DNA from 3 places in the Lysinibacillus irui genome. Region 1 is predicted to be linked to each of the others. Evidence: riboswitches for the same ligand, from Rfam matches in the RefSeq annotation. Region 1 holds a riboswitch; each other region holds the start of a gene.
The links. A riboswitch is a leader RNA that binds a small molecule or an ion and turns the genes downstream of it on or off. The one in region 1 is predicted to bind cobalamin.

Region 1 (10,154 bases):
AATCACCCATTTCAATAAAGGCCTCTTCTGGTAAATGAGGATATTGTTTCATCGCAAATTTTTCACTGCGACCACCTGTTGTTACCACGACATGCTCACAGCCTGCCTCTTTGGCAACGCTAATGGCTTGAACAATACTTGCCATATAGGCTGAACTTGAAAAAGGCACGACGGTTCCCCTTGTGCCTAAGATCGAGATGCCCCCAAGTATACCGAGTCGTCCATTTAACGTCTTTTTAGCAATCTCCTCTCCCTTCGGTACAGAAATCACCACATTCACGCCTCTTGTAATGTGAAATTCGTCCAGAACACCTTGGACAGTACTAACAATCATTTTACGTGGTACAGGGTTAATGGCTGCCTCGCCGACAGCTACTGGCAAGCCTGGCTTTGTTACACGCCCGACACCAATTCCTCCATCTAAATGGATGCCTGGTGTATCTGCCCAGCTTACTGTGCCAACGATGAGTGCCTGATGTGTGGCATCAGGGTCATCGCCAGCATCTTTAATCGTTTCACAGCTCACTGCATTTTCCTCAAAGGTGCATTTTTCAATGGTAAAGGTTGCATCCCGACCAATAGGTAAATGAATGGTACTTGTCTCTTGTTCTTCCTTCGTAATAAGGGCCAGTAATGCTGCCTTTGATACTGCCGTCGCACAGGCTCCCGTCGTATAACCGTGACGCATGTCCTTGGGATCCTTTTTGGGCTTCCGCTCCATTATTTTTTCGCCTGCTCATCCGCTAAGAGTGAGATGGCGTTTAATGCGGCAACCGTCACTGTACTACCGCCTTTACGGCCAACATTTGTAATGTACGGAATACCTTCCAGTTTGAGCAACTCTTCTTTCGACTCAGCAGCTGACACGAAACCAACTGGCATCCCGATAATTAAATCTGGTTTTGCTAAGCCTTCCTTAATTAAACGAATCAATTCCAGTAATGCTGTTGGTGCATTACCGATTGCATAAATACCACCTTCATGCAACTTAGAAGCCTTTTGCATAGAAATGATGGCACGTGTTGTATTTTGTTTTTTCGCTTCTACTGCTACATCCTCATCTGCAATATAGCAATGCAGATCACCACCGTGCTTTTGGAAACGTTTTTTACCAGATCCACTTTCAATCATTTGGACATCGGCAATGACATGACGACCAGCAAGGATCGACTTAATACCCGCTTCAATGGCGCCGGGAGTAATAATGACACTACGACCTAGTTCGAAATCAGCCGATGCATGGATAATACGACGTACAATCTTCCATTCATCTTCGGAGAAGTCATGCTCACCCATCTCCTCTGCAATAATCGAGAAACTATAGTCGTAAATTTTATCTGGGTCTACTGTTAACGGTTTGAAATCTGTTTTAAAATCCATGGATAATGCCTCCTAAATTGTATGTTGAACAGCCTGTAAGACTTCTTCAAATGTTGAATATTGTTGCCCATATTGAATATTGGGTCTTGCTATCAAAATTGTTTCAATATTACAGGCAAGAGCTGCCTCTAGCTTTTCATCAACCGAACCGACTTTACCGCTTTCTTTGGTAATCATCAAAGTGACCCCATATTGACGAAAAAGGGCTTCATTTAATTCCTTTGAAAATGGACCTTGAATGGCTACAATATCACGTTGTACAACACCAAGTGCCTCACATTTTTCCATATTGTCCAATCTAGGTAGCATGCGAGCGATCACTCTTGTATTTTCTAAGCCTTGTAAAACCTTTGTAAATGTCGCAAGTGTTTTACTGCCTGTTGTCAACATGATGACACCGCGTTTTTCTGCTGCTAGCTTGGCTGCCTCCTCATAATCCTTCACCACAGTAATAAGTGGATGCGTATAATGCTCATGCGCACGTTCATAACGGATATAAGGTACTTGCGCCTGTTTAGCTGCAGCCATTGCATTTTTCGAGGCTTCCTCTGCAAAGGGGTGGGAAGCATCTACTACCAATTGATAGCCCTGGTCCAAAATAATGGACGCCATTTCTTCCGCTGTCAATCGACCTATTAAATGTGGCAAGCCAACATCAGCAAGACTTGAAGCTGCCGATTCTGTTACAACTGTGGCGGTTACAGCATGGCCTGCACTTTGAAAGGCAAGAGCTAGATCCCTTGCATCACTCGTCCCTGCTAACATGAAAATCATTTTACCGGCTCCTCTTCATGATGATGCTCGTGATGTTCGTGATCATGATGGTGGTGGTGGTCGTGACCATGATCGTGATCGTGATGATGGTGATGATGGGCATGTCCATGAACCGCCGCATAGGCGCGATAATTTTCTAAATCTTGCATCCCTGTTGATGTACCGTTAACTGCTTGCTCAATACGCTCTAATAAAACATTTTGTAATCGTTCGTGGTAGCCAAAATAGTTAGCAATTTGAATATCACACGCTGGATATTGCTCATTAAATTTCTTACACATATCATTCATACGTTCCATTAAAATCCCTGTGAATAAAAAATAAGGAAGCATAACAATTTTTTTAGCACCTAGCTTGACACAGCGCTCGATCCCTTCTTCGACACGAGGATCCGTTACACCCATAAAAGCGCTTTCCACGTATTTAACAGGTAGCTCCTCCCATAAAAGACGAGTAATTTTATAAAAATCACCATTTGCAGATGGATCACTGCCACCTCGTGCAATTAATAAAATCGCTGTATCTTGCTCTTCCTGTTCCGCATTAAAACCAATTTCAGCGAGACGATCTTGTAATATCGCAAAGATTTCTTCATGAATTCCAATTGTTTGACCGTACGTGAAAGTAATATTCGGGTAATGCTCACGCGCATGCTCGATCTCTGCTGGAATATGTAGCTTCGAATGACCAGCATGCAGTAATATGATCGGTATTACATGAACCTCTGTCGCGCCCTTCTTCACGCAGTTTGTAATACCCTCTTCAATATTTGGTGAAGCAAATTCAAGGAAACAAGTTTCCACTAAAAACTGTTCATCAATACGAGGCTTCATTTGCTCGATAAATGTACGTACCTCATCATTCCCTGCTGCTAAACGGCTCCCATGGCCGACAAATAAAATTGCTTTCATCTCTTTTCTCCTTACCTAGTCGCCGCACGGAGCTGGCTCTACTTTTATTTTGGAAGACATATCTTGATACGTATAATGCAGTATCTTTTTCACACGTTTAAAGTATTTAAACAAGCGTTCATTTGGATGAGCATTTGCTTTATATTCTTCAATAATGTCTGTAATAAGTGGGAGTAGCTGTTCAGGCTCCAACCCTTCTACAACTGGCTGCGCTGCATGAGCCGTACGACCGACTGGCTTTGCTCCAATAAAAACATCAAATTTACTTTTACGATAGACGATGCCAATATCATCAAATACAGCTCGATAACAGGCCATACCACAGCCATTGAAGCCAATATTTAATGTTTTAGGTAAGGACATGCCGCCTAGTTTTTCTTGTATTTCTTCCGCATATGGAATGGAATCAGCCTTTTCACCGTAGCAAAAATCACAAGCCTTCAATGACAGGACATCCCCAATAGGCGCTAATAAAAAGCCTACTTCCTGTAATTTCTCTGTAATGCGTTCAGGCTCTGTCGTCGGAATTTTTAAGTGGATTTGATGGTCTGGCGTATATTCCATCGTACCCTCTTCTCCAACCACCTCTGCTAATGTCATCATTTGCTGTGGTGTGAAAAACTTATTGGCTACCCCTGGACTTACTGCTAGCTCAAAAATAGATTCTATTTTTTGCTGCACAAGCTTCGGCGGCGTGACCTTAATTGCACTTGTTCCTTTCACCATGGCGAGTGCCGCTGTTGCCATTTCAAGCGCTGTTTTTTTCGGCCGAGGCGTAGCCGCTACACTGGGTTTATTAAATCGGCCAGCATTAGGGTCTGCTGCAAAGTCATCACGTGCAGTCCCTGTCTCTTGGTTCATTGCCCACGGCTCATTTTCTTCACGTAAACGCTGATGTGGTCGTAATGGCTGTTTTTCTTCCCCAAGTGTATATTTACGCTGGTAGCCACGTGGCGTAATCATTTTATTATCATAGAAAAATGTCGATGAATTCCCGATAATCACGGTTGTCAGCATACCAATATCATGTTCGAGCATTTCTGCTAATGTTGTCATCGTCACTTCCTGACGTTCTCTATAGGCACTTTTTACAAGTCCTACTGGTGTGTCTGGCGAGCGATATTCTAAGAGAATTCGTTGTGCTTCTACAATTTGTCTTGTTCTCCTACCACTTTTAGGATTGTATAAAGCAATAACAAAATCAGCCATTGCAGCAGCCTCGACACGCTTTGCAATTAAATTCCATGGTGTTAGGTGATCACTCAGACTAATGGTACAAGCATCATGCATAATCGGAGCCCCTAGTAAACTAGCACATGAATTGATTGCTGAAATACCAGGAACTATTTCTACTTCAATGCCTGTAGCTTCTGTCCAGCCTAATTCGATTAACACTTCGTACACTAATCCCGCCATACCATATACGCCCGCATCCCCACTCGAAATTACGGAGACGATGCTGCCTGCTTCTGCTTGACGAACAGCCTCTTGAGCACGTGATACCTCTTCTGTCATTCCGGTACTGACAATAGACTTTGCACTGACTAAATCTTGAATAAGCTCTACATAGGTTTTATAGCCTATGATCATATCACTTTGTTGTAAAGCTTCTACTGCTCGTGTCGTAATATGCTTAAAATCTCCAGGTCCAAAGCCCACTACGAAAATTTTCCCTTTTTGCGCCATGCTGTTACCCCTCTTTCACCTTTTCGATCCCTTTAATGGCTGTCGTTTGTGCTGTACGCTGTAATGTACCTTCCCGAAGTGTAAAGACATGTTCGTTGTATAATGTTTCATGATGTAAATCTTGTACGAGTATTCTTGCATGCTCTGTTGATGGCACTCGATACCAATTTCCTTGTGGATAGGCGATGACTACACAAGCATCCTTGCATCGTCCATTACAGCGCGTTCTTGTCGTATGTATTTCCTGATCGAGTGCTTGTCGCTGTATTTCATCTCGAATGGCTAAGGTAATTTCCTCAGCATCCTTTCTCATGCAGCTACTGCCATTGCAAATAAAGAGATGTGTTTTCATCCCCTCTAAATTCCATGTTGTCATCTTCTGTCTCCCCTCATTTGCTTTCTGGAAAAAGAAAAAACCCTCACTCTTAACGAAGAGTAAAGGTTTTGTAGAAGCCAAATAAAAACGAATAGAATAAAATACAGGTACTCGCTCTCGCTTCAACTTCTCCCTCCGAAAAGTTTGCATGCACAATCAAATAAGCAGGTTTCCTGACTTAAGCTTCATTTTACTATCGCACCTTCCCAAGTTTTCACCAGTGGTACCTGCGAATTCATCAGCTATTACAGTAGCGGGGGCTGTATTGGATTTTCACCAATTTCCCTATTATCTCGAGCTATTCGAGCACTTATTGACGTTTTATATGAAATTTATTATCTTCTTCAATTGTTTAGAAAACTGTCTCTATCATATCTTATTATTTTAAAATTTCAATATTTCTTTAAAAATTTATGACAAATTTATCAATTTTGCTCGAATCTTATTCTTTAAAAAACTAAGTTCTCCTTACTTCTATCTAAATTTTCTATATGGATATGCAATTAAAAATTTTTATATAAAAAAATCTAGCACAATTATGGAAATTTATGTTACACTTTGTCGTGAAATCTCACAACTTTATGTTTTTTCGGTGTAAAATGCTTGCCATTTTACTTAAAAGGGAAGCCGGTTTGAATCCGGCGCGGTCCCGCCACTGTAATAGGGAGCTTTATAGATAATGTCACTGTCCAATGATGGGAAGACCTATAAAGTGTTGAACTAGAGCCAGGAGACCTGCCGAAAAAAAGGTGATCGTTTCAACCTACGAGGATAGGTGTGCGGCTTAGCAGATGAGAATGATTTGCTTTTTTTAGCTATGCACTTTTCCAGCAGCGGAGAAGTGCTTTTTTATTTTACGCACGCTACATTCTTAAAAAACTAATCGTTAGGAGGAAAGCTTTTGACATTTTCATGGTGGAAACTTAGTTATTTTTTATTGGCCTTGTTAATCGTGCCAAACCGAGCCTTTGCTATGCATATCATGGAAGGCTTTTTACCCATTGAATGGGCCATTTTTTGGTGGGTCATCACGACTCCCTTTATTATTCTAGGATTGCGTTCCATTCGAAAAACAATGGAAGAAAACCCTGAAACAAAAATGCTCTTAGGGCTTTCAGGAGCCTTTGCTTTTGTGCTATCGGCCTTAAAGATCCCCTCTGTTACCGGGAGCTGCTCCCACCCAACTGGCGTTGGACTTGGAACAGTTTTATTTGGACCTTTAGCAATGAGTGTCATTGGGACGATTGTGTTATTATTCCAATCATTACTATTAGCGCATGGTGGTATCACTACTTTAGGAGCCAATGCCTTTTCTATGGCTATTGTCGGTCCGTTTATTGCTTACTTTGTTTTTAAAGGGGCTCAACAAATAGGGTTGTCATTTTCACTTGCCGTTTTCTTTGCCGCTATGCTTGGTGACTTAGGTACATATATTGTGACTTCTGTCCAACTAGCACTAGCCTTCCCTTCAGAGGTTGGAGGTTTTATGGCATCCTTTACAAAGTTCGCAGGAATTTTTGCCTTAACTCAAATTCCGTTAGCCGTTAGTGAAGGAATTTTAACAGTCATTGTGATGAATTTCTTGAAAAAATACAATGTCAGCGAATTAAAAACTTTACGTGTTTTCTCTACAAAGGAGGCACATTAAAATGAAACGTAATGTATTGCTATTAGTGATTGTAGTGCTGTTAGCCATCATCCCACTGTTCATCCAAAAAGGAGCAGAATTTGGTGGTGCTGATGGAGAAGCAGAAGCTGCTATTGGAGAAATCGATGCAGAATATGAACCGTGGTTCGACAGCTTATGGGAGCCGCCAAGTGGTGAAATCGAAAGCTTATTATTCGTCCTACAAGCCGCTATTGGTGCTGGTTTTATTGGCTACTTCATTGGCTATATGCGCGGCAAACATAAAGAAGGTTAACCAACATGTTGCTCATTGATAAATATGCCTACCTCAATAAGCTAGCGTTCGTTCATCCACTTGAAAAAATGATCTTTTCACTTGGACTACTTCTAGTAACGCTTATCATGAAAGATGAACGTCTTTCACTCATTACATTTTTTGTAATGAGTGCTTTTATCATTATAGGTGCGAAAATCCCGCTTAAATACTATATTAAATTACTATTACTACCAGCTTTTTTCTTGCTGACGAGTCTCGTATCCATTTTACTAGCTATTACACCTTCAACCACTGTCTTACCTGCGCATGTTTGGTCTTTCACGTGGATGGCTTGGACAATATTCATCGGGAAAGCAAGTGTCCTAACTGCGCAACACTTGTTCTTTATCGTTCTTGGCAGTATTAGCTGTTTATATTTTTTAATTTTGACCACATCCGTACAAGGAATTTGTTTTGTGCTACGACAATGGCGACTTCCCTCACTCCTAGTCGAGCTAGTAGAATTAACCTATCATTTTATCTTTATTTTTTTAGGGAGCATGCAAAAAATTCATCTAGCCCAGCAGGCCAGGCTTGGCTACCATTCACCTATGCAGTGGCTACGCTCTATATCTATGCTTATTGCGGCACTATTTGTTGAAATGTTTCAGCGTAGTCGAGAGCTCAACAATGCCATGCAGTCACGGGGCGGTGAAAGCGTTTATTGGCAAGAGACGAGCTCTTATAGCAAGAAAAACTGGCTAGGCATGGCCGTTATTTTTCTAGTGCTCATCGTATATGGAGGATACTTCTCATGAAAAACTGTTATTTTGAACTAAATCAGCTGTCCTATGCCTATGCTGATGGAACGAAGGCTCTGACAGACATTACCTTACACATACCTAAAGGAAAAAAAATCGCCATCCTAGGTCATAATGGTGCTGGAAAATCGACTTTATTTCAGCATCTGAACGGCATCTTGAAGCCAACTGCTGGAACGATATTATTTGAAGGAAATAAGCTTCAATACAATCGAAAGGCATTAAAGGCACTTCGCCAGCAAGTCGGCATCGTTTTTCAAGATGCGGATCATCAACTTTTTTCAGGCACTGTCAAGCAAGATATCGCATTTGGACCACTGAACCTTGGTTGGTCTACTGCAAAAGTTGAAGAAAAAATAGCATGGGCTGTTGCACAGACAGAAGTGGGAAATTTACTCGAAAAACCGATTCATTTTTTAAGTGTAGGTCAAAAAAAACGTGTGGCAATGGCAGGTGTGTTAGCGATGGAGCCCTCTGTCCTCCTGTTAGATGAACCAACAGCTGGTCTTGATAATTATTATTCTTCAAAAGTTTTACAAACTTTAGCTAAATTAGCAGACGGTAAAAGAACGATTTTACTAGCTACTCATGATCTCTCTCTTGCTTATGAATGGGCGGATCAAATTATTGTTATGGAGGGTGGATCAATTATTTATAATGGCGATCCTATCACCTTGTTTTATGATGAAGATTTGCTAACACAAGCTCATCTAGAACGACCATGGGTTTTAGAAATGGTCTTAGCATTCCAAAAAAAGAAATTAGTGCAGGAAAGCATCCGTATGCCTCGCTCTAAAAAAGATATAGAAAAATTAATTGACCAAATTGATTGCTAGAGAAAAATTTTCCTCAATTACGAAACTTTACTAATCTTTATTCGTATATGTATAGTCGAGACTAAATTTACAACCCCAAGGAGAGATAACAATTGAAAAGTTGGTTTAACAAATCTGTCGCAGTTGTAGCATCCGCTGCACTAATGGTTCCTACCGCTTCTGCCTTTGCTGAGACACCACAACATACAGCAAAAAATGTGCTGGCAAACAGTTCGAAACAAATAGAAAAGAATGAAGAAAAATGGATGAGCAAGGATACAATTGTTATCAAGCATTCAGGTCTTGATAAAAATGTACATAAAAAAATTGGCTCTAAAGTCATCCGCTCTATTCCTTCTTTAGGTTACGATGTAGTTCAACTGAACAAAGGGGTAACAATCGAAAAGGCCGTTTCATACTACTTAAAGCAAAACGGGATTAAAAGTGTATCCCCTAGCTATGTATATCATTCTTTCACTAAAGACATAGATCCAAAAAAACAAGAGATGTATCATTTAAGTCTACTGCAAATGGATCAAGCACTCCAATTAGCTGGCGATCATGATGTAAAAGTTGCTGTCATTGATTCTGGTGTCGATTTTAAACACCCCGATCTCAAATCTCAAGTACTCCCACCCTATAATGCAGCAGCACCTGCAAATGCTACTTATCCAGGCGACCATGGAACACATGTGGCGGGAATTATCGCCGCAGCAAAAGATAATGGTATTGGTGGACACGGGATTAATCCAAAAGCAAAGCTACTGCCAATTGATGTATTCAATGGCAAAGAGGGCGCAAATGATTTCATTATTGCACAGGGCATTCTCTATGCCATTGAGCAAGGTGCCGATGTCATTAATATGAGTCTAGGGGGCTATGGGGAATCTCCACTGATGAAGGAAGCTGTTCAGAAAGCCATTGATAGTGGAATAACAGTTGTGGCTGCTGCTGGAAATGAATCAACAGATGATTACTCCTTCCCCGCTTCATTCGAAGGTGTCATTAGTGTTGGTTCGACGAATGATCGCAACAAGCTATCAAGTTATTCAAATTACGGACCGTCCGTTGATGTTGTGGCACCTGGTGAGGAAATATATAGTACGGTTCATGATGGGAAAAAAGGTTCTTCCTTTGTCAAATTTAGTGGCACATCTATGGCATCGCCAGTCGTGGCAGGTATTGTCTCCCTTCTTAAATCAAAATATCCAAATTTAAAGCCGCATGAAATAGAAGCCATTCTGGAAATGACAGCACAAGATTTGGGCGAGAAGGGTTATGATCTTACGTATGGTCATGGGCTTGTAGATCCTGTAAAAGCATTACAGTTTGATTTAAATAAACTGCCTAAGCATTATTCAGAGACTAAGGAAAATCAGCTTAAAAATGCCAAAGTACTAGCTAAAAATAAGTTGAACACGGAACAAGGTGTATTTGAGCAACAGGACGAGATAAAATGGTACAAGGTTGAATTAGACCAGGATGAATATGCTCAGCTTACATTAAAA
Region 2 (10,154 bases), 820 kb from region 1:
TTCATCAGGTCGCAAAGGAGACGATTTTACTAGGCAATGGGGCATCAGAGCTCTTTAGTGTAGTAGCAAGACGCTATGTGGGCAAGCGTGTCATTATCGTACATCCAACTTTTTCTGAATATGAGCGAACATTGCGGGCTGCAGGTGCGGATATTGTGCCTATTTTGGTGACTGATTTTATTCATTACACATTGCCAATGGATGTGCTCAAGGAGGAAATGGAGAAGGCGGACGCTCTTTATATTTGTACGCCAAATAATCCAACAGGGGTATTACCGAAAAAAGAAGATTTACTCGCTTTAGTGGAGCACGGAAGAAGTGTTAGCTGTGAGCTTGTGATCGACGAGGCCTTTATGGATTGGGTGGGTGAAGCGTATTCTATGATTCATCATTGCGCGCAAAATCCACATGTGATAGTGGTGCGTTCGATGACCAAAATGTATGCGATTCCAGGTTTACGACTTGGTTATTTAGTCGCGCATTCTTCCATTGTAAGCACTTTAAAGGACATGCTGCCTCATTGGAATTTAAATGCCTTTGCACTTGTGATTGGTGCAGGCTGTTTAGATGAACAGCAGTATTGTCAGCAGGCGATTGCCTATGCGACAACACAAAGAGGGCGATTACATCAGTATTTACAAGAAAACGGCTGTCAAGTAACGAACAGTGTGACGAATTATGTGTGCTTCACGTTACCACAAGGACAGCAGGCCGATCCCTTTTTCACGTATTGCCTTGGACAAGGGGTTGTCTTACGTCATACAAAAAACTTTCAAGGGTTACAGGGTGAATGGTTCCGTATAGGGATAAAAGATATTGCGGCCATGACTTCTTTACATAATTGTCTGCAAGCTTGGTTTAACGCAAATAAGGGGAGAGAAAAGTGACAACTTTTTATCTAGTAAGACATGGGGAAACACAATGGAATCAAGAGCAACGACTACAGGGCTGGCTGGACTCTCCATTAACGGAAAATGGTAGAGCAGCAGCACAAAGACTTCACAAGCAACTCCAGCCTATTCAGTTTGCAGCTGCTTATTGTAGCTCAAGTGGACGTGCAAGGGAGACGATGGACATTTTGACCACTAAGCGCAAGCTTCCGATTATTTATGAGGATGATTTACGTGAAATCTATTTAGGGGATTGGCAAGGCCAAACAATTGAAGACATTCTCGCCAATCATAAGCTTGATTATGAGCTCTATACTAATTACCCAGCACAGTTTGTTGCAACACATACGGAAAGCTTTGGTGCTGTGACAGAAAGAGCCATGTTTACATTAAAGAAAATAGCGGATCAACATCCCGATGAAACGGTTCTCATTGTCTCTCATGCAGTAACCATTAAATGTATCGTTAACGCTATTTTACAGCGAAGTATAAGTGAGCTATGGACAGCCCCATACATTCATGGAACAAGTGTGACAGTGATTGAACGACAAGAGCAACAATGGGCTGTGAAAGAAATTGGCAATCTTCATCATTTACAATAGGAGGTGTCCTGATGCCACTCATTTTTATTACAGGTGGTGTTCGTAGTGGGAAATCCCATTTTGCTGAGCGAACAGCGATTCAGCATTACCAAGTACAGCTAGGTCCCACAAAACGTTTAATTTATCTGGCTTCTGGCATCGCCTTAGATCGAGAAATGGCTAAGCGGATTGACCGACATCAGGCAGATCGGCAGGCACAACCTGTGCAGTGGCTAACGGTGGAGGTACCCTATGACATGGCAGAGGTTTTAGCAACACTCCAAGATGGGGATGTGGTGCTGTGGGACTGCGTGACAACGTGGCTAACAAATGCTTTTTATGAGGGCTTTGACAGTGGTACGCCATGTATAGATCAGCCAGGCTGTTTAGAAAACAAGCTACTGAACATCAAACAGGCCATCCTTTCATTACTAAATAAGGATGTGACTTTTTTAGTTGTCTCCAATGAACTGTTTGATGAGCCACCATATGATAGTGATGAAGTAGAGTTATACCGACAAACACTCGGGCAATGGCATCAATGGTTCGTTGCCATTGCACAGGAGGCCTATGAAATGAATTATGGTATTGTAAAGAGATGGAAATAATCGAGAAAGAAGGCAAGACGATGAAAACTGTTTGGCATAGCCTACAATTGGCATTTCAATTTTTTACGGTTTTGCCAGTACATAAAGAGCTACCGTTAACTAGGCCAACGATTACAGGGATGTTTGCCTGTTTACCTTGGATAGGAGCGTTAATGGGAACAACTGTGGCAGCAGTACTCTACGGTCTCACACAGTGGACAGCGAGCAGTGAGGTCATGCTAGCTTTTATAATCATAGCGCTTTTTGCCTTATGGACTGGTGGTTTGCATTTAGATGGCTTTATTGATATGGGTGATGCTTATTTTTCCTACCGAGATCGGGACAAGCGATTAGAAATTTTAGACGACCCACGTGTTGGCGCTTTCGGTGTATTGTCTGTGCTGTTTTTACTAATGGGGAAATTTGTTGTCCTCCATGAGCTTTTCGTCCAACACAAATTCGCCTTATGGATGGTGCTGTTTGTACCTTTTCTCACTAGAGTTGGGATGAGCTTTTATTTTCTGTCCCTGGACTGTTCGAAAGAAAAAGGTCTCGCGTATTTTTTTAAATCCCATATTCACGCAAGTCTCTTAAAAGTGTTCATGCTGTTATCACTGGGCATAGCTCTGGCGGTTGTTGTCATTTTTACTCAATTCTCTCTGCTGCCCATTGTATTAGTTATTATTTTAGCATTCGCACTGTTGATTTTTAGACAATTTACGCTACGTAATTTTGGTGGTGTATCAGGGGATTTACTTGGTGCATCTATTGAAGGGATGGAGGTTGTGCTATGGGTGACATTGTTACTGTGCGCTTGATGCGGCATGCGCCAACAAAGGAGAATCTAGAAAAACGCTATCTTGGTTGGACAGATGCCCCATTAGCTAATCCAACCACGCTTTCTATGGTGGATGATGCTGTAACAAACGTATATGGGAGTGATTTACGGCGCTGTCGAGAAACCGCTGCTCATTATTTTCCGAACGCAAGCTATCATGCAGATGCTCGCTTTCGTGAGACGAACTTTGGTGCATTTGAAGGGAAAACATATGATGAATTAAAATCGAATGCTCACTATCGTGCATGGCTAGATGATCCGATTAAGACGCCACCACCACAAGGAGAGGCTTTTCATGACTTTGTGGCACGTGCTGTGGAAGGCTTTAGCCATTTACCGGAGGATGAGGATCAGTATGCTTTAGTGGTGCATGGCGGGGTCATTCGTGCCTTACTCGTGGCCTATGCCCCAACAGAACAGCCTTTTTGGTCGTATGATGTACCACATGACAAACAATTTATTTTAACGTTTACAAGAAAGGCTTGGGAGGAGGGAGCAAGATGCACGTCTTTATTGGAGGAGCCTATAACGGTAAAACCGACTATGTGATGGGCTTGTATAAAGAGCGACAGGTCGCCCTTGTCGATGGCAATCTACCAGAGATCGCACCAGCCTGTGAAGTGCTAGTGATTAGAAATTTAGAAAACTGGTTGATGACTCAAAATCTAGAGGACGATGACCAAGTGGTTCAAGCGGTACTTGCAACCTTCAGGAGGCTTGAACAGCACTGTATGCTAGCGCTCATTGTTAACGATATGGGGCGCGGTGTTGTGCCAATAGACAAACAAGCGCGACTCTTACGCGATACATGTGGTCGTTTATATCAGGCTTTATTCATTGAAGCCGAGCAAGTTGTACGTATTTGGTACGGACTTGCCGAACAGCTGAAGTAAGGTAGACATACTACAGAAAAGAGGAAATGGAATGGATCGACAAAGATTAAGGAATTGGATATTGACGGCAATGGTTGCTGCCATTTGTGCAGTAGGGGCAGTCATTAAGGTGCCGGCATTTATTTCGACTGCTGCACTCGACTCGGCTCCTGCCTTTTTGGGCGTAGTCTTTTTATCCCCATTTTTAGCAGGGCTTGCTGGATTTATCGGTCATTTTATTACAGCGTTGACTGCTGGATTTCCATTAGGACCACTACATCTTATCATCGCGGTCGAAATGTTCATCGTCGTATGGATCTTTGGTGTGATGCATAGAAAAGGTCTACATGTTTGGAAATGGCCAGTTGCACTCGTATTGAATGGCATTGTGGCACCATTACCGTTTTATTTTTTAATTAGCCCTGCCTTTTTCTGGGGTGCATTAGGTAGCATTCTTATGGCAACTGTTATTAACCTAGTCATTGTTGCAGTAGTGATGCCTGTTTTATCAAAGGTCTTTTTGCGTAAGGAAGGTCGCGTTCAATGAGAAATGCTATGAAAGTGGGCACGTTCATTGTGACAATGGATAATGCGGCAGCCATTGGGGAAAAGCCACAAGATGTAGTGTCAGCATCTGACCAACTAACAGCTTACATGACAGCACGTGTGACATTTTTAGAGCAGCTTGCGGCACAGGCATTACCTTGCCAAGTTTTACTCGCTAATTTCTCTGGTGATACGGCATGGACACGTTATGAAAGAGGTATTCAACAGGTGTTTGAGGAAACTGGTATAGCCTGTCCTGCAATCGCAGGAAGTACGGAATCGAATATGCCCACGCTACAGTCAGGTGTAGCCATTACGATGCTTGGGGAAATACAACAACGTCAACCATTTGACCATGAACAGCTCAGCTGGTACACTTATGGCTTGCCGCTTGTAGGGGAAGAAGTGTTAGCGCATCCAGAAGACGTTGCACAGCTTCAGCCCATTTTTCAGGCATGGCAGGCGGATATCGTGCAGCAAGTTTGGCCAGTCGGGTCAAAGGGGCTACAAGGCGAATTAGCGCGTCTTTTTGGACAGCAACAAGTTGAAAGTTCGCTTGATCTGACCAAATCAGCAGGTCCTTGTTCGGTCATTTTGCTTGGCATCGATCCTAAAAAAGAGCAGCAGGCACAAAATTTTTTCCAAAGAAATTTTGAAAAACTACGCAAAACTGCACCGTATTAGGGCTTGTTTCGAGCAAAAGGGCTGCCTTAAAAATCGCAAGGTACGAAACACCTATTGCAACACGAAACACAATATGTTAGATTTGTTTAGGAGTTAAAACACAATATATAGTATTTGGACAAGCGGTACCAATATGGTTTAAAAGGGAATTCGGAACAAGAGTCATCTTAAGCCGAAGCTGTCCCCGCAACTGTAAGTGCTGACAAATAATCAAGAGACCACTGTTGAAAAAACGGGAAGGTGATTATTTGGAGGAAGCATGAGCCAGGAGACCTGCCGAGATGTTCAAGACAGCAACACATTCTTCGGGGATTGAGAAGTGGAGGCGAGAGATTTGTTCACTTCTTTGTGTGCACGTCCTTCATTTCCATTTCCGATTTTACAGCGATCACGTAACCGATAGATGTTGCGTGATCGCTTTTTGTGTTGCTTGGAGAAAGAAAGGGAGAGAATGTGTACATGACAATTCAAATCGAACAGCAACTAGCTAAGTTAAAAAATAGTTACACGGAGGATGAGCTTGAAAGCTTTGTAAGGTTATCGGATCGTTGGCTACGAAAAAACGACAATGCCACATTTGAAGCATGGGCGGATGCGATGATTTTACAAACACTTAGCCTAATTGATGAGGAAGAGCCCTATTGGACATTTGTGGCTGCACACATTTATTTAGAAAAATTATACGATCAATTTGCAACGCGACGTGGCGTTTCACCAAAGGATGTTTATCAAAAATTTCCAGCTCATCTTGCACAATACACTGAAGCGGGCTTATATCATGAAAGCTTAACAACAAAATATAGTGAGCAGGAGCTTCAACAATTAGCCAGCTATTTAGAACCTAGTCGTGACGAGCTATTCACGTATATTGGCTTGAAGACATTAATGGATCGTTATGTTGTACGTGATTATACAAAAACACCTGTAGAGCTCCCACAAGAGCGTTGGATGGTCATTGCCATGACATTAATGCAGGATGAAACAGAAGATCGTCTAGAAAAAGTGCGAGAAGCTTACTGGGCGATGAGTAATTTATATATGACTGTTGCAACACCGACACTATCAAATGCTGGTAAGACACATGGTCAGCTTTCAAGTTGCTTCATCGATACAGTGGATGACAGCCTACAAAGCATTTACGATACGAATACGGATGTCGCAACATTGTCTAAATATGGTGGTGGTATAGGCGTTTACATGGGCAAAATTCGTAGCCGTGGCTCGTCCATTAAAGGCTTCAAAGGTGCATCAAGTGGTGTGCTACCGTGGATTAAGCAGCTCAATAATACGGCTGTCTCTGTCGATCAGCTAGGGCAACGTCAAGGAGCCATCGCGGTTTATCTTGATGTTTGGCATAAGGACGTCTTTACGTTTTTAGATTTACGCTTAAACAATGGTGATGAACGACTACGTGCCCATGATATTTTCACAGGGCTATGTTTACCAGATCTATTTATGGAAACAGTAGAAGCCCGTGGAGAATGGCACCTATTTGATCCACATGAAGTACGTGAAGTGATGGGCTTCTCTTTAGAGGATTTCTACGATGAAACAAAGGGCAATGGCTCCTTCCGCACGAAATATGCAGCATGTATTGCTAATCCGTTATTAAGCCGTGAAGTAGTACCAGCCATCGATATTATGAAGCGTATTATGCGCTCACAACTCGAAACTGGCGTTCCATTCATGTTTTACCGAGATGAAGTGAACCGCATGAATCCGAATAAGCATGAAGGAATGATTTATAGTTCGAATTTGTGTACAGAAATATTCCAGAATATGTCAGCAACGGAGTTTGAATCCATTACATTAGAAGACGATGTTATCGTGACTCGTCGCAAGCCTGGAGATTTTGTGGTTTGTAACTTGTCCTCTATTAATCTAGGAAGAGCCGTGCCTGCTAATGTCTTAGAGCGGTTAATTCCGATTCAGGTACGTATGCTTGATAATGTTATTGCGTTAAATACTATCCCTGTGAAACAAGCAGAGCGTACGAACCTACGCTACCGTGGTATTGGACTTGGCACATTTGGCTGGCATCATTTATTAGCCTTAAAGGAAATTCAGTGGGAATCAGATGAAGCTGTAGAATTTGCGGACAAGCTTTATGAGGACATCGCCTACCTAACAATTCGTGCCTCTAACGCTTTAGCAAGCGAAAAAGGAGCGTATCCATTATTCGAGGGCTCTGATTGGCAAACAGGTGCCTATTTTGAAAAGCGCGGCTATGATAGCGACAAATGGAATGCTTTACGTGAGGCAGTGGCGAAAGAGGGAATGCGAAATGGCTATGTTATGGCAGTAGCCCCTAACTCATCGACATCGATTCTAGCAGGAAGTACGGCGTCAATTGATCCGATTTTCCAAAAGAGCTACTCAGAAGAGAAGAAGGATTACAAAATTCCTGTAACGGTACCAGATTTATCACCCGTAACGACTTGGTACTATAAATCAGCTTATTTCATCGATCAAAATTGGACAATCAAACAAAATGCAGCCCGTGCTCGCCACATTGACCAAGGCATTTCACTAAATTTATATGTTCAAAATACGATTAAAGCAAAGGATTTACTGGCACTGCATATGAATGCTTGGGCAAGTGGTGTGAAAACGACCTATTATGTACGCTCCACATCAGTAGAATTATTAGAATGTGAGTCTTGTGCAAGCTAGGAGGAAAAAACAATGACAACGATTACGAAACGACAAATTATGGATAAGGAAGCACCTAACCGTTCTACAGGTATCGTTAATGGGCGCTCCTCCAATATTTTAAACTGGGATGATGTCCGCTTTAGCTGGGCGTACCCTAAATATAAAAAAATGCTAGGAAACTTCTGGACACCATTTGAAATTAATATGAGCAATGATGTTAAGCATTTCCCTGAGCTGACGAAAGATGAACAAGAATCATTTTTAAAAATTATCGGTTTATTAGCGCTATTAGATAGTGTGCAAACTGATTTTGCAGGCAAGGTAGCCGATTATTTAACAGATTCTAGTTTAAATGCGTTAATGATTATCTTAGCGCAGCAAGAGGTTATTCATAATCATTCCTATTCGTATGTGCTTTCCAGTATCGTCAACAAGGATGAGCAGGATCGTACCTTTGATTTTTGGCGTACAGAGCCCGTTCTAGAACGACGCAATGATTTTGTTATAAAAGGCTACCAGGCTTTCTCAGAGGAGCCGACTGTCGAAAATATGCTTGAGGCCATTATTTATGATGTCATTTTAGAGGGTTTATTCTTCTATTCGGGCTTTGCCTTCTTCTATCATTTAGCACGCAATCAAAAAATGGTCGCTACGTCTACAATGATCAATTATATTAATCGTGACGAGCAGCTCCATGTCGATTTATTTGTGAAAATTTATCAAGAATTATTAGAGGAATATCCAGAATACGATACACCTGAACGTCAGGCTCGTGTTCAGGAAATCTTCCGCGAAGCCGTTCAACTAGAAATCGATTGGGCCAATGAAGTCATCGGCGATAAAATTGAAGGCCTTGATGTTGAGGACGTCCATGATTATGTCCACTTCTATGCCAATGTTCGCTGTAATCAGCTTGGCGTAGACCGTCCATTCGAGGGCTACCGCAAAAATCCATTAAAATGGATTAAAGCCTATGAAGATGTAGACCTTGGCAAAACCGACTTCTTCGAGCAACGCTCCCGCCAATATGTCAAAGTCAACGTCGAAGATAACGGCTTTGATGATTTGTAATCATCGTGTCACACCACCCCCATGCCCACTTGCATGGGGGTGTTTTACTTGGGTGGAATCGCTACGAGGTTGAGAAGTGTTCGCTCGATATTGGTTGATTGGCTCGGTGGAAGGGGAGCCTTCTCTTTGAAGGAAGCAGCTTACATGATAGGTGGGGACTCCGCTCGAAAGTGTGAAGCAACCGCTCAAAGGAACGGTGAATCCGCTCGAAAATAGTGTGAACCCGCTCGAAAGAGAGAGCAACCCGCTCAAAGGAAGGGTAAACCCGCTCGAAAGAGAGAGGAAGCCGCTCAAAGAAAGGGTGAATCCGCTCATAAGTGAGAAGCAACCGCTCAAAGGAAGGGTAACCCCGCTCAAAATGTGAAGCAACCGCTCATAAAAAGGTTGTCCCCGCTCGAAAATGAGAGGAAACCGCTCAAAGGAAGGATGAACCCGCTCATAAGAGAGAAGAAACCGCTCAAAGGAAGGGTAACCCCGCTCAAAATGTGAAGCAACCGCTCATAAAAGGGTTGTCCCCGCTCGAAAATGAGAGGAAACCGCTCAAAGAAAGGATGAACCCGCTCGAAAGAGAGAGGAAACCGCTCAAAGGAAGGGTAACCCCGCTCAAAAAAGGGTTGTCCCCGCTCGAAAATGGGAGGAAGCCGCTCAAAGGAAGGATGAACCCGCTCATAAGTGAGAGGAAACCGCTCAAAGGAAGGGTAAACCCGCTCGAAAGTGAGAGGCCCCCGCTCAAAGAAAGGGTAACCCCGCTCATAAGTGAGAAGCAACCGCTCAAAGGAAGGGTAAACCCGCTCGAAAGTGAAAGGCCCCCGCTCAAAGAAAGGGTGACTCCGCTCATAAGTGAGAAGCAACCGCTCAAAGGAAGGGTGAACCCGCTCGAAAGTGTGAAGCAACCGCTCATAAAAGGGTTGTCCCCGCTCCAAAGTAGTGTAAACCCGCTCAAAAATGTGAAACAGCCGCTCAAAGAAAGGATGAATCCGCTCAAAGCGAGAGAACCCCGCTCATCAAAGGCTTGGCTCCGCCCGAAAGTGAATGGCCCCAGCTCAAAAGTCAGAACCCACTCATCCATTTCGACGAGGCCAGAATATTACGTGACTCGAAAAATTATTGCCAAATGGGAATGATTTTCAGTTATAATGAGGAACGAATGGGATTTAAAAAGAACGGAGACGAAGGTATGCAGGCAGTTAAACAGTTAGGGCAGTATTTGGGGCCCTATAAATTTTTCACGTTGGTTGCACCTCTTTTGATGGTGTTGGAGGTGACGATGGATTTAATTCAGCCGACCATTATGCAGCATATGATTGATACGGGGATTGTCCAAGGTGATCATCAGTATGTATTGAATATGTTTGTGTTAATGCTCGGCAGTGCAGTATTTGGGCTTGTTGGTGGGGTTGGTTGCTCCTACTATAGCTCGAAGGCGGCTA
Region 3 (10,154 bases), 2.2 Mb from region 1:
GTTATGGTGAAATGTTCCTTTTTGATGACAGCCCGCTCCTGAAAATCGGTAGCTGAGGGCATCATTGTAATTTGTGGTTTTGGTAATTCAGGATGGGCATAGGTAGTCACTCGAGCTTGATAAACTTCTTCGATTTGGGAAGCAACTAATACTTCATGTGGTTCACCAAGTGCTCTCATTTGTCCGCCTTCCATAAGCAATAATTCATCACAATAAAGAGAGGCTAAATTCATATCGTGTAGGACCATCACTACCGTTAAACCACACTCCACAGCTTCCTGCCGAACCAAATCTAAAATTTGACGTTGGTGTGCAATATCAAGATGATTCGTTGGTTCATCCAGCAGTAAAATTTCAGCTGTTTGAGCTAATGCTTGTGCAACAAAAACTCTTTGCTGTTCACCGCCAGATAAAAATTCCATGGCAGTATGCTCATAACGCTTCACGCCTGTTTGTAGCATAGCATGTTGTACAGCCTGTTCGTCCTGTTCAGACCAACTCGAGAAAAAACCTGTTTGATGCGGGTAGCGCCCAAGTGAAACGGCCTCTCTCACACTGTTTGAAAAAGCATTTGCATGAAGCTGAGGTAGTACAGCCATCTTTTTCGCCAAAGCACGAGCATTATAGGAAAGGATATTTTTCCCATCTATAGTAATTGTTCCATCAATAGCTGGTAGTATACCACTCATTACCTTTAATAATGTGGATTTCCCACTACCATTCGGTCCTAGAATACCTAGAATTTTCCCCTTCTCAACAGTGAAGCTTATATCCTTGACGATTGCTACGTCTTCATAGCCACCTGATAGATGTTCGACCACAATCATGCCCGTACCCCCTTGCTTCTTCGTTGCTTATAAAATATGTAGGAGAAAACAGGTGCTCCGATAAATGCTGTAATCACACCAATTGGTAGCTCTCTGGGCAAGATAATTGTTCGTGCTACTAAATCGCAAATAATCAGTAATGTGGCGCCATTTAAAAATGATAATGGCAATAAATGGCGATGATCAGAACCCCAAATCATTCTTGTCATATGCGGCACAACTAAGCCTACAAAACCAATTGTCCCAGAAACCGCTACAGCCGCTCCCGTTAACATGGACCCACCTGCTAAAATCAAATGCTTACTCCGCTTTACATTAACCCCAAGATGTTTCGCTCTCTCTTCACCATATAATAAAACATTTAGCTCTCTTCTTTGTGTCCATAGCATAAGTGAGCCAATCAAAACAAACGGGATAATCATTTGGACATATGGCCATCCACGCATTGATACAGATCCAAGTAACCAACCAACGACTTGGCGTAGCTCTTCACCAGATAAAGCAATCATTAAAGAAATGAGTGAACCTAAAAATGAACTAAAAATAACACCTGTTAATATCAATGTCTCCATTTTTAATGAACGGTCTACCATTCTAGCAAAACTCATCACAACTACCATCGTGATAATAGCGCCAATCATACTAAAAATGGGTAATGCATATAAACCTACAATAGGTATAGATAGGCTAAAAAAGATCGTCATTACAGCACCAACCGAAGCACCAGATGAAACACCTAGTGTATATGGATCTGCTAATGGATTTTTTAGCAAACCTTGAAAGGCAGCTCCTGCAATAGCAAGAGAAGCCCCTACTAGTCCCGCTAACAATACACGTGGCAAGCGGATTTTCCAAAAGATATTGGCGGCTGTTTCATCAACCGCCTGATTCCACAATACTTCAAATGGAATATGCACTGAGCCTATTGCTACGCCACACCAGATGCTAATAAGAAGAAGCGTGCCTGTTACTAAATAGGCTACTGCTATTTTTTTCACTTAAATACCTCTGGATAGATCGCTTTTGCTAATTCTTCAAGACCTTCTCCTAAACGAGGACCTTGACGACTTGTTGTGTTTTCATCTACTTGTACAATTGCTTTATTTTTCACAGCATTAATTGTATCGAAGCCAGCACGCTGTGGTATTTTAGTTAAAATATCTGGTACATAGTGATATGTCACCACGATGACATCTGGATTTTTAGCGATAATCTGTTCTGCATCAATTTTATACCAATCATCAGCATCTGCCGCTACATTTTCTGCATGGATCATTTCAAGCATCGCGTTCATAAACGTACCATTCCCAGCTGTATAGATATCTGGCTCATCAGATGCTTCTACTAGCACTTTCTTTGGTTCAACATCTTTTACTTTGGCCAGCACTTCTTCTACCTTCGCCTTCATGTTGGCAATAACTTCTTCAGCCTCTGGCAATTTCCCTGTAGCTCGACCAAGCTGCTCAATCGTCGTGTATGTCTCATTAAAATCTTGTGCATTATTGACGACAAATACTTTTACACCCGCTGACTCAAGCTGTTCAATCGCTGCTTCTGAAAGAGACATGCTAGATTCATGTGAAAAAACGATATCTGGGTTGAGGGCAATAATTTTTTCAATATTGTATTCCATACCGCCAACCTTTTCCTTTTCAGCTACCTCTGGTGGATAATCATCGTTGTCTGTAACCCCTACTATTTCATCTTTTAAACCAAGGCTAAATAATATTTCAGTATTACTTGGAATAAGTGAAACAATTTTCTCTGGAGGAGCTTCTAGTGTTATATCCTTGCCAATGGCATCTGTTATGGTCATTGGGAAAGTTGCTTCGTCCACCTGTGATGTCTCTTGCTGTGTTTGCGGTTCATTAGACGACTTGTCGTTTTTCTCCTCTTGGCCACAGGCAGCTAGCAACCCTAGTGTTAAAAATGCTGATAATCCTATCTTCCAAAATTTCTTCATGTGAATCCTCCTTCGTTGATCTGTGCTTTATTTGGGCAGAAATTCTCCTACACAAATAAGACCCCTAATCTACGAATGATGAGGGGTTAACATTGCACCAAAGAACTGATACAAAATCCACCACCCTATCCTCGTAGGCTGTTATGTCTATACTATAAAGGCAGGTCTCCTGGCTTATGCTTATTACGTCTTTTCAAGCCTTCCCGAATATCATCAGTGGCATCTTTTGAAAAAACTCACATTTACAGTGGCGGGACCGCATCGGAATTACACCGTTTTCCCTTTTCACTTTACTTAAGTAAAGAACCTTTATACTATTCAGTTGATTTTATTATACATGAAAACGAAAAAAAGTCGCCCCTATTCAAGACGACTTCTAGCTTCTATACAATATCAGAAAAATATTGTACGGTTTTCATCTGATCTCCAATTTGTCGCAATGACCATGCCTGTTCTAAATAAACGTCCGCAAGCTTTTCATACTTTCCACCAAATTTTTGCGCCCATTCAACTGCTACGACACTTTCATATAACAGCGCCATTTTCTTTGCAACATCTTTTGCTTCAAATGTTTTCGTGGCATCATCTAAAGCACTAAAAATTTGTAAGATCCCAGCTAGTTTCACCAATTGCTCTCTCACAATTTGCACCAAAGCGCTATCTGTTAATTTTTCTAACCGTTCTTCCATCTCATTGACAAAAAGCTCATGTGCCTGAAACTTATCCACTAACCGAATAAGCTCTAACGCCAGAATATTAGCCGTGCCCTCCCATACCGTCAACACTTGAGCATCTCTCAGTAAGCGCGGTGTCACAAAGTCCTCAATATAACCATTGCCACCATGTAATTCAATTGCTTCACTAGCATAATGAACCGCTTGCTCTGCCGTTTCCTTTTTCATAATGGCAATATATAAACGATTCATAATAACATCTTGTTGTGTTCCATGCCCATTCGTTACTTTATCGTATAATTGAATAAGATCAAAAACGGTCGCTACTTCTACATGTAGCTTAGCTGCAAATTTCCCTAATGTATCTTGAATCATTGGGTATTGTGTTAAAGGCTTGCCAAATGCATATCGATTTGTCACATAATGCTTCGCCTCTAAGAAACCTCGACGCATAATCCCAATCGATGCTACGGCATTGCAAATTCTTGAGAGATTCAGTGCCTCCAGCATATAATAAATCCCCTTACTTTGTTCACCTACAACATAAGCAAGTGCACCATCAAATTCAACCTCACCAGATGGAACTGCCCGAACACCCAACTTATCTTTTAGTCGTCGAATACGTAGATGATTTGCCGTTCCGTCTTCTTTACGCCAAGGAACAGCAAATAAGGTTAATCCTTTAGAGCCTGCTTGTGCACCTTCTAGACGTGCCAACACCATTGCTACCCCACACATACCGGCATTGGAAGCGAAGTATTTTTCACCATAGAGGCGAAATTCATTGCCTTCCCTTCTCGCTTCCACAACATTCGCCCCTACATCTGAGCCCCCTTGACGTTCAGTTAAAAATGTTGCTCCTTCATATAACTCTGTATCACCTGTTGCACAAACATGTGGTAAGAAACGCTGTTTAACCTCGTCATCAGCATAATGATCTAATAGATAGGCAGTAGCCATTGTTAATGTCACAGGACAATAAAAACCTGGCTCTGCATGGGACAGCAAATAGCCTTGCGCAAAGCTATAGACATAATTTCCTTTGCGCCCTAGCTGCGGAATATCCTTGTGCACGTAGCCAACAATGCCTGTATTATATGTCTCCTCAATTGTTTTTTTGTAGCCATCATTGACCCAAACCTCTGATATCTCTTCACCATAAGCATCATACCTTTGAAGGCGAGGCTCCCCCTGTCGATCTGTATGTTTCGCTCTTGCATCAATATCACCTGCACATAGCTCCCCGAAATCCGCTAGCTCTTGCTTTGCGTAGGATAAAAACTCTTGATCTAACATCATTTCTATCACTTTTTGGAGCGTCTCATCATCTGTAAAAAAATTCGTCGGCCGCGTTTTCTCCTGTTGTAAAACTTTCATACTATCTCACCTCTTGTCCCTTCAAGGATTGTTTTAAAATTTTGCCTGAAGCATTTCGTGGTAGCGCTTTCACTTTTTCAAAAATGCGTGGAATTTTATACTTCGCAAGATGGTCCTCTAAATATTCTTTTAAAGCATTTTCATTAATTTCTTGATTAGCAGAATAAACCGCCTTCACCGTTTCTCCCCATTGCGGATGTGGTACACCAATAACTGCCACTTCAAATATGCCCTCATAGCCTAATAGGCAATCTTCTATTTCTTTCGGATAAATATTGACACCGCCCGAAATAATCACATCTTTTTTCCGATCAACAATCCAAATAAAGCCGTCCTCATCCATTCGAGCTAAGTCCCCTGTTTTCAACCAACCATTTATAAAGGCCGCATTAGTCGCTACCTCATTCTTGTAGTAGCCAAGCATATTCCCCTCACCTAGTAATACAATTTCCCCTACTTCACCAACACTTACATCTTCTCCATTATCATTGACAATTTTTAATTCTGTACCAAGCGGGGCCCGCTGACCAATACTACCTGCCTTTGTTTCATGTTCCTTCCCAAACAATAATGAGCCACTTGGTCCCGCCTCCGTTAAGCCATACACACAAGTTAAATTACTTGTTCGAAATGCTTGTTGAATGAAACGAACCTCTTGCTGGGATAAGGGTGCACCACCATAGACCCACCACTTCATTGAAGACAAATCAGCTGATTTCAATCTTGGCATCTGCGCTGTTAATAGATAAGCAACAGGTGCACCAAAGAAATGCGTTGTTTTTTCCTGTTCAATTGAATCAATAAATAGATCAGGAGTAAAAGTTGGTGTTAACACATTTGTCGAACCTACTAATACGCCTGCCATTAAAAATAAATGCAATGGTGCCGAGTGTGTTAATGGCATCATGAGCAAAATCCGACTCTCAGGCTTAACTTCCATTTCAACCGCTATCATTTGTGCCACTGTTAATATATTACGATAGCTAAATAACACACCCTTTGGTTTACCTGTTGTACCTGAAGTATACAAAATAGTCGAAGCGTCATCTTCATGAAGCTGACAATCTATCAGTTGTGTACTAGCATCTTGTATCATCGTTTCATAATGAAGCCAGCCTGCTTTTTCTGAGCCTGTTTTAATTTTTATTGGGACAATAGCTAGATGCTCGACTGCAGTAAAAATGGCCTCATGAACGACAATGGCTTTCGCTTCGGCATGCTGCGCCACATATTCGACCTCCTGCAATGTAAATTTCGCATTAACTGGAACAACAATAGCTCCGATACGCTGAATGGCAAAATAACTCACAACAAACTCTAAAGTGTTCGGCATAAAGATTAAAATCTTATCACCCTGCTTTACTCCTTGCTCCAGCAAGGCATGACTAAATCGCGTCACTTGCTCATCTAAATCAAGGTAATTCACTCTTCTGCCATGACAAATAACGGCTTCTTTTTTTGGATACTTACGGGCATTACGTGCTAACAAATTGGAACTATTCATCGTGCATCTCTCCCTTTAAAGTCGCTAATTTTTCATTAAACATGCTATGCATTTGTTGTAACTCCTGCTTCATTTGTGTAAGCTCGGCTATTTTGTGATCTATCTCTTGAATTTTTTGTTCTCCGTATTCAACGGTTCGCTCCAATTGCTGAATACCCGAACGATCAAAATCAAACAGTAAAACCATTTCCTTAATTTCTTCTAACGAAAAGCCGTAACGCTTTCCTCTGAATATAAGCTTGAGCTTCGCCAATTCTTTCCTTGAAAAGGTTCGTTGATTGGTAGATGAACGATGGGGACAAAGAAGACCAAGTTCCTCATAATAACGAATAGTACGTGTTGACACATTAAACTGCTTTGCTACCTCCTGAATTGTTATCAAAGCCATCCCCCCCTCTCCTAATTGGCAACAGTATACCATTGACGTTAACGTAAAGTTCAACAAAATTTTCGAAATTTCCAGAAAAATTAAGAGTGAAGCAGATAATCTAGTGTTCTCTTCATTCAGTTGTAGGTTTATCAGACATTTTCAGTGCTCTATCCACCACTTTTGGAGCTTTATCCATCATTTTCATTGCTCTATCCGTCACTTTTAGAAATCTATCGCTCACTTTTCGCTTTTTATCCATCAAAAAAGCCCCTAACACATTTCATGTTAGGAGCTTAAAAAGGATTACATTTTTTCTGGTGCAGATACGCCGATTAAACGCAGTGCGTTGGCAATTGTTGTGCGTACAGCTGTAATTAATGCTAAACGAGCCTCTGTTAATTCTTTGTTTGAAGCATCTAATACTTTTTCTGCATTATAGAAACTATGGAATGCAGCTGCTGTTTCTTGAATATAGTTTGCGATACGGTGAGGTGTACGGTGTTTCGCTGCTTCAGCAACCACTCTCGGGAAATCGCCGATTTTTTTCAGTAAATCAATTTCTTTTTCTGCTGTTAACAGATTCAAATGTTCTGTTGTGGCAGCAAAACCTTGCTCATTTGCTGAACGTAAAATAGACGAAATACGTGCATGTGCATATTGTGCATAGTACACTGGGTTTTCATTAGATTGTGATACAGCAAGATCAAGATCAAAGTCCATATGAGAATCGCCAGCTGTTTTCACGAAGAAGTAACGAACTGCGTCAAGGCCTACCTCTTCAACAAGCTCACGCATCGTTACTGCGTTCCCTGTACGTTTAGACATCTTGAATTTTTCTCCGTTTTTATAAAGCTGAACCATTTGAATCACTTCAACTTCTAATGTATCGCGATCATAGCCAAGTGCTTGAATCGCTGCTTTCATACGTGGAATATACCCGTGGTGGTCAGCTCCCCAAATATTGATTAACTTATCGAAGCCACGAACAATTTTATCCTCATGGTAAGCAATATCTGGCGTTAAATATGTGAAAGACCCATCATTTTTAATTAACACACGGTCTTTATCATCCCCAAATGTTGTAGAGCGGAACCAAGTGGCACCATCCTCTTCAAACACATGGCCATTTGCTTTTAATTTATCTAAAGCTACTTCAATTTTACCGTTTTCATATAGAGATGTTTCTGAATACCAAACATCAAAGTTCACGCGGAAGTTTGCTAAGTCTGTTTTTAATTTATCTAATTCCAACGCCAAACCGTGCTGGCGGAAGAATGCAAAACGCTCTTCATCTGATTTTGCAAGAATAGCATCCCCATGCTCTTTCACAAGCTTGCCAGCGATATCAATAATATCTTGGCCATGGTAGCCGTCCTCTGGCATTTCAGCATCTAGTCCTAACGCTTGCTTATAGCGTGCTTCTAATGAATAAGCAAGGTTATTAATTTGATTTCCTGCATCATTAATATAGTACTCACGTGAGACATTGTAACCAGCCATATCTAATACATTACACAATGAATCTCCGACAGATGCTCCACGCGCATGTCCTAAATGAAGATCCCCTGTAGGGTTCGCAGAAACGAACTCCACTTGAATTTTTTCACCTGCGCCAGCATTTGAACGACCATAGTCAGCGCCTTGCTCAAGGACCTGTGTAACTACCCCTGTTAGGAAATCTTTACGCACGGTAATATTCATGAAACCAGGACCAGCAATGTCGATTTTTTCGATATCTGTTCCAGCTGTATCAAGGTTTTCTAAAATAGCTTCTGCAATGGCACGTGGTGGCTTTTTAGCAAGCTTCGTTAATTGCATCGCAATGTTAGTTGCATAGTCACCATTTGCTTTATCCTTTGGTGTTTCCAGGTGAATCGTTAATTCTGTGCCAGCCTCCACTAAGCCAGCTTTTTCAACAGCTTGAGCTAGTGCTGCTTTTATAGCCTGTTGTACTTGTTCTACTGCGTTCATCATTGTACCTCCGTAAATGTAATATCTAATGTATAGTTGCCAACGGATTGCCCACCCATTAGTAAATCGTACTGTACATGGAAATCTCCGCCTACTGCCTGCTTCGTAAATGTCATTTTCTTCGTATCTATAACGAGTGGCATGGAACCGAACTCACTCTCATAATGTCCCATTTGTTGTTCAATTATGTTAAGTGGTAACCGCATATTAACCGCTCCAGCACGCATAATGAGTGCCTTCTCTTGACCTAATTTCATCGTTGTGCGGATGGTTTTATCCTCCTGCACCTCTTCATATTTCAAATACAAGCTTCCTGCTTTTTCAAGTAGCTGCCCTTTAAGCCACATTTCATAACTTTCGGACTCTCCATCGCTTGGATGAATTGTAGAAATGAGCTTAATGTTCACTTGCGATCTTACATCGTTCGCCATAACGGACGCTCCCTTTTTAGTCTTTTACTATAACCTTTTTATTATAGGATGAATACGGATGTTTTTTCAAGGTAGAAGTCAACTAGAACACATCTGCTGTGTTTATATGGAAAAATTAAAAATCCTCCCTTTATTAAGAGAGGACTTTATCATTCTATCTATACCTTTTTTTTATAATCAATTGTTGAATCATTAATAATAAAGCACTAACAGTCCAGTATATTGGAATAATCGCAGGGTTGAACAAACTAAAAATAAGGATCATGATTGGATTAACGAACACCATAACCTTCATATTTAATGGCTGGCTTTTTTCTAAAGAAATGCAGCTTTGAATTAAATAGATCAAACAAGCAATCATCGAAATGCCAATATCTATCGTACCTAAATTCATCCAAAGGAAATTTTCACTTGCGATAACTGAATCTAGTTTAATCGCATAATACAGTGAAAATAATATAGGTAATTGAATAATGATTGGCAAACAACCTAATAACGAACTTTTTAAAGAACCTGCTGTTAACTCCTGAATTTGATGTTGAACCTTTATTTTTTCAGATTCGTTATTACTATTCTTAAACTTAGCAGTTAGCGCATCTAATTCAGGCTTAATTGACGTCATTAATTCTTTTGAACGCTTTTGGTGTTGAGCCGATCGAATAAATAACGGCATAAGCATTAATCTTACCGCTATCGTAATACCAATAACACTAATCGCATAGCTTCCTGTGAAAGAATGGATGAAATGTATGAGGTAAATGATAGGTTGTGCTAAAAATGTTAACAATGCTATTCCTCCTAGTTTAAACTTTAAATGAAACTAGGAGAGACACTTTCTTCCTCATTATCTTCTGACGTTCTAATACAAAGAACAAACCACGTTAACATAGGTGGAGTCCAAGTATTCGTGATATTATAGTCAACTTCAAACTCTTCGTCCTTCACTTCTTGAATGGTTATTTTATTAACTAAATACAAATGCAAATGAACACTTAGTACAGTTAAAAGTAAAGAAGCTAATAGCCAAAAGTATTCCA

Region 2: linked by a shared signal. The riboswitch ahead of OU989_RS09100 (ribonucleoside-diphosphate reductase subunit alpha) and the one ahead of OU989_RS13550 (energy-coupling factor ABC transporter permease) in region 1 are both predicted to bind cobalamin.
Region 3: linked by a shared signal. The riboswitch ahead of OU989_RS02385 (ABC transporter substrate-binding protein) and the one ahead of OU989_RS13550 (energy-coupling factor ABC transporter permease) in region 1 are both predicted to bind cobalamin.

The regions. Positions count from the first base shown of each region.
Region 1 is NZ_CP113527.1:2,672,987-2,683,140, forward strand. Features, by position in the region: gene OU989_RS13520 (cobalt-precorrin-5B (C(1))-methyltransferase) at 1-721, opposite strand, end outside; gene OU989_RS13525 (precorrin-8X methylmutase) at 721-1,380, opposite strand; gene cobK (precorrin-6A reductase) at 1,393-2,154, opposite strand; gene OU989_RS13535 (sirohydrochlorin chelatase) at 2,151-3,065, opposite strand; gene cobJ (precorrin-3B C(17)-methyltransferase) at 3,081-4,751, opposite strand; gene OU989_RS13545 ((2Fe-2S) ferredoxin domain-containing protein) at 4,756-5,127, opposite strand; cobalamin riboswitch at 5,274-5,456, opposite strand; cobalamin riboswitch at 5,701-5,884, shown strand; gene OU989_RS13550 (energy-coupling factor ABC transporter permease) at 6,029-6,775, shown strand; gene OU989_RS13555 (energy-coupling factor ABC transporter substrate-binding protein) at 6,777-7,049, shown strand; gene cbiQ (cobalt ECF transporter T component CbiQ) at 7,055-7,828, shown strand; gene OU989_RS13565 (energy-coupling factor ABC transporter ATP-binding protein) at 7,825-8,667, shown strand; gene OU989_RS13570 (S8 family peptidase) at 8,760-10,154, shown strand, end outside.
Region 2 is NZ_CP113527.1:1,851,658-1,861,811, forward strand. Features, by position in the region: gene OU989_RS09060 (pyridoxal phosphate-dependent aminotransferase) at 1-887, shown strand, start outside; gene OU989_RS09065 (histidine phosphatase family protein) at 884-1,492, shown strand; gene OU989_RS09070 (bifunctional adenosylcobinamide kinase/adenosylcobinamide-phosphate guanylyltransferase) at 1,504-2,079, shown strand; gene cobS (adenosylcobinamide-GDP ribazoletransferase) at 2,100-2,876, shown strand; gene OU989_RS09080 (histidine phosphatase family protein) at 2,849-3,445, shown strand; gene OU989_RS09085 (bifunctional adenosylcobinamide kinase/adenosylcobinamide-phosphate guanylyltransferase) at 3,397-3,789, shown strand; gene OU989_RS09090 (ECF transporter S component) at 3,821-4,315, shown strand; gene OU989_RS09095 (hypothetical protein) at 4,312-4,998, shown strand; cobalamin riboswitch at 5,105-5,294, shown strand; gene OU989_RS09100 (ribonucleoside-diphosphate reductase subunit alpha) at 5,458-7,671, shown strand; gene OU989_RS09105 (ribonucleotide-diphosphate reductase subunit beta) at 7,684-8,724, shown strand; gene OU989_RS09110 (hypothetical protein) at 8,897-9,088, shown strand; gene OU989_RS09115 (ribosomal eL19 family protein) at 9,210-9,848, shown strand; gene OU989_RS09120 (ABC transporter ATP-binding protein) at 9,902-10,154, shown strand, end outside.
Region 3 is NZ_CP113527.1:480,586-490,739, reverse strand. Features, by position in the region: gene OU989_RS02395 (adenosylcobinamide amidohydrolase) at 1-827, opposite strand, end outside; gene OU989_RS02390 (FecCD family ABC transporter permease) at 824-1,825, opposite strand; gene OU989_RS02385 (ABC transporter substrate-binding protein) at 1,822-2,790, opposite strand; cobalamin riboswitch at 2,933-3,116, opposite strand; gene OU989_RS02380 (acyl-CoA dehydrogenase family protein) at 3,174-4,841, opposite strand; gene OU989_RS02375 (class I adenylate-forming enzyme family protein) at 4,843-6,345, opposite strand; gene OU989_RS02370 (MerR family transcriptional regulator) at 6,338-6,727, opposite strand; gene OU989_RS02365 (hypothetical protein) at 6,846-6,974, opposite strand; gene argS (arginine--tRNA ligase) at 7,019-8,686, opposite strand; gene OU989_RS02355 (YwiB family protein) at 8,686-9,117, opposite strand; gene yidC (membrane protein insertase YidC) at 9,272-9,904, opposite strand; gene OU989_RS02345 (hypothetical protein) at 9,928-10,154, opposite strand, start outside.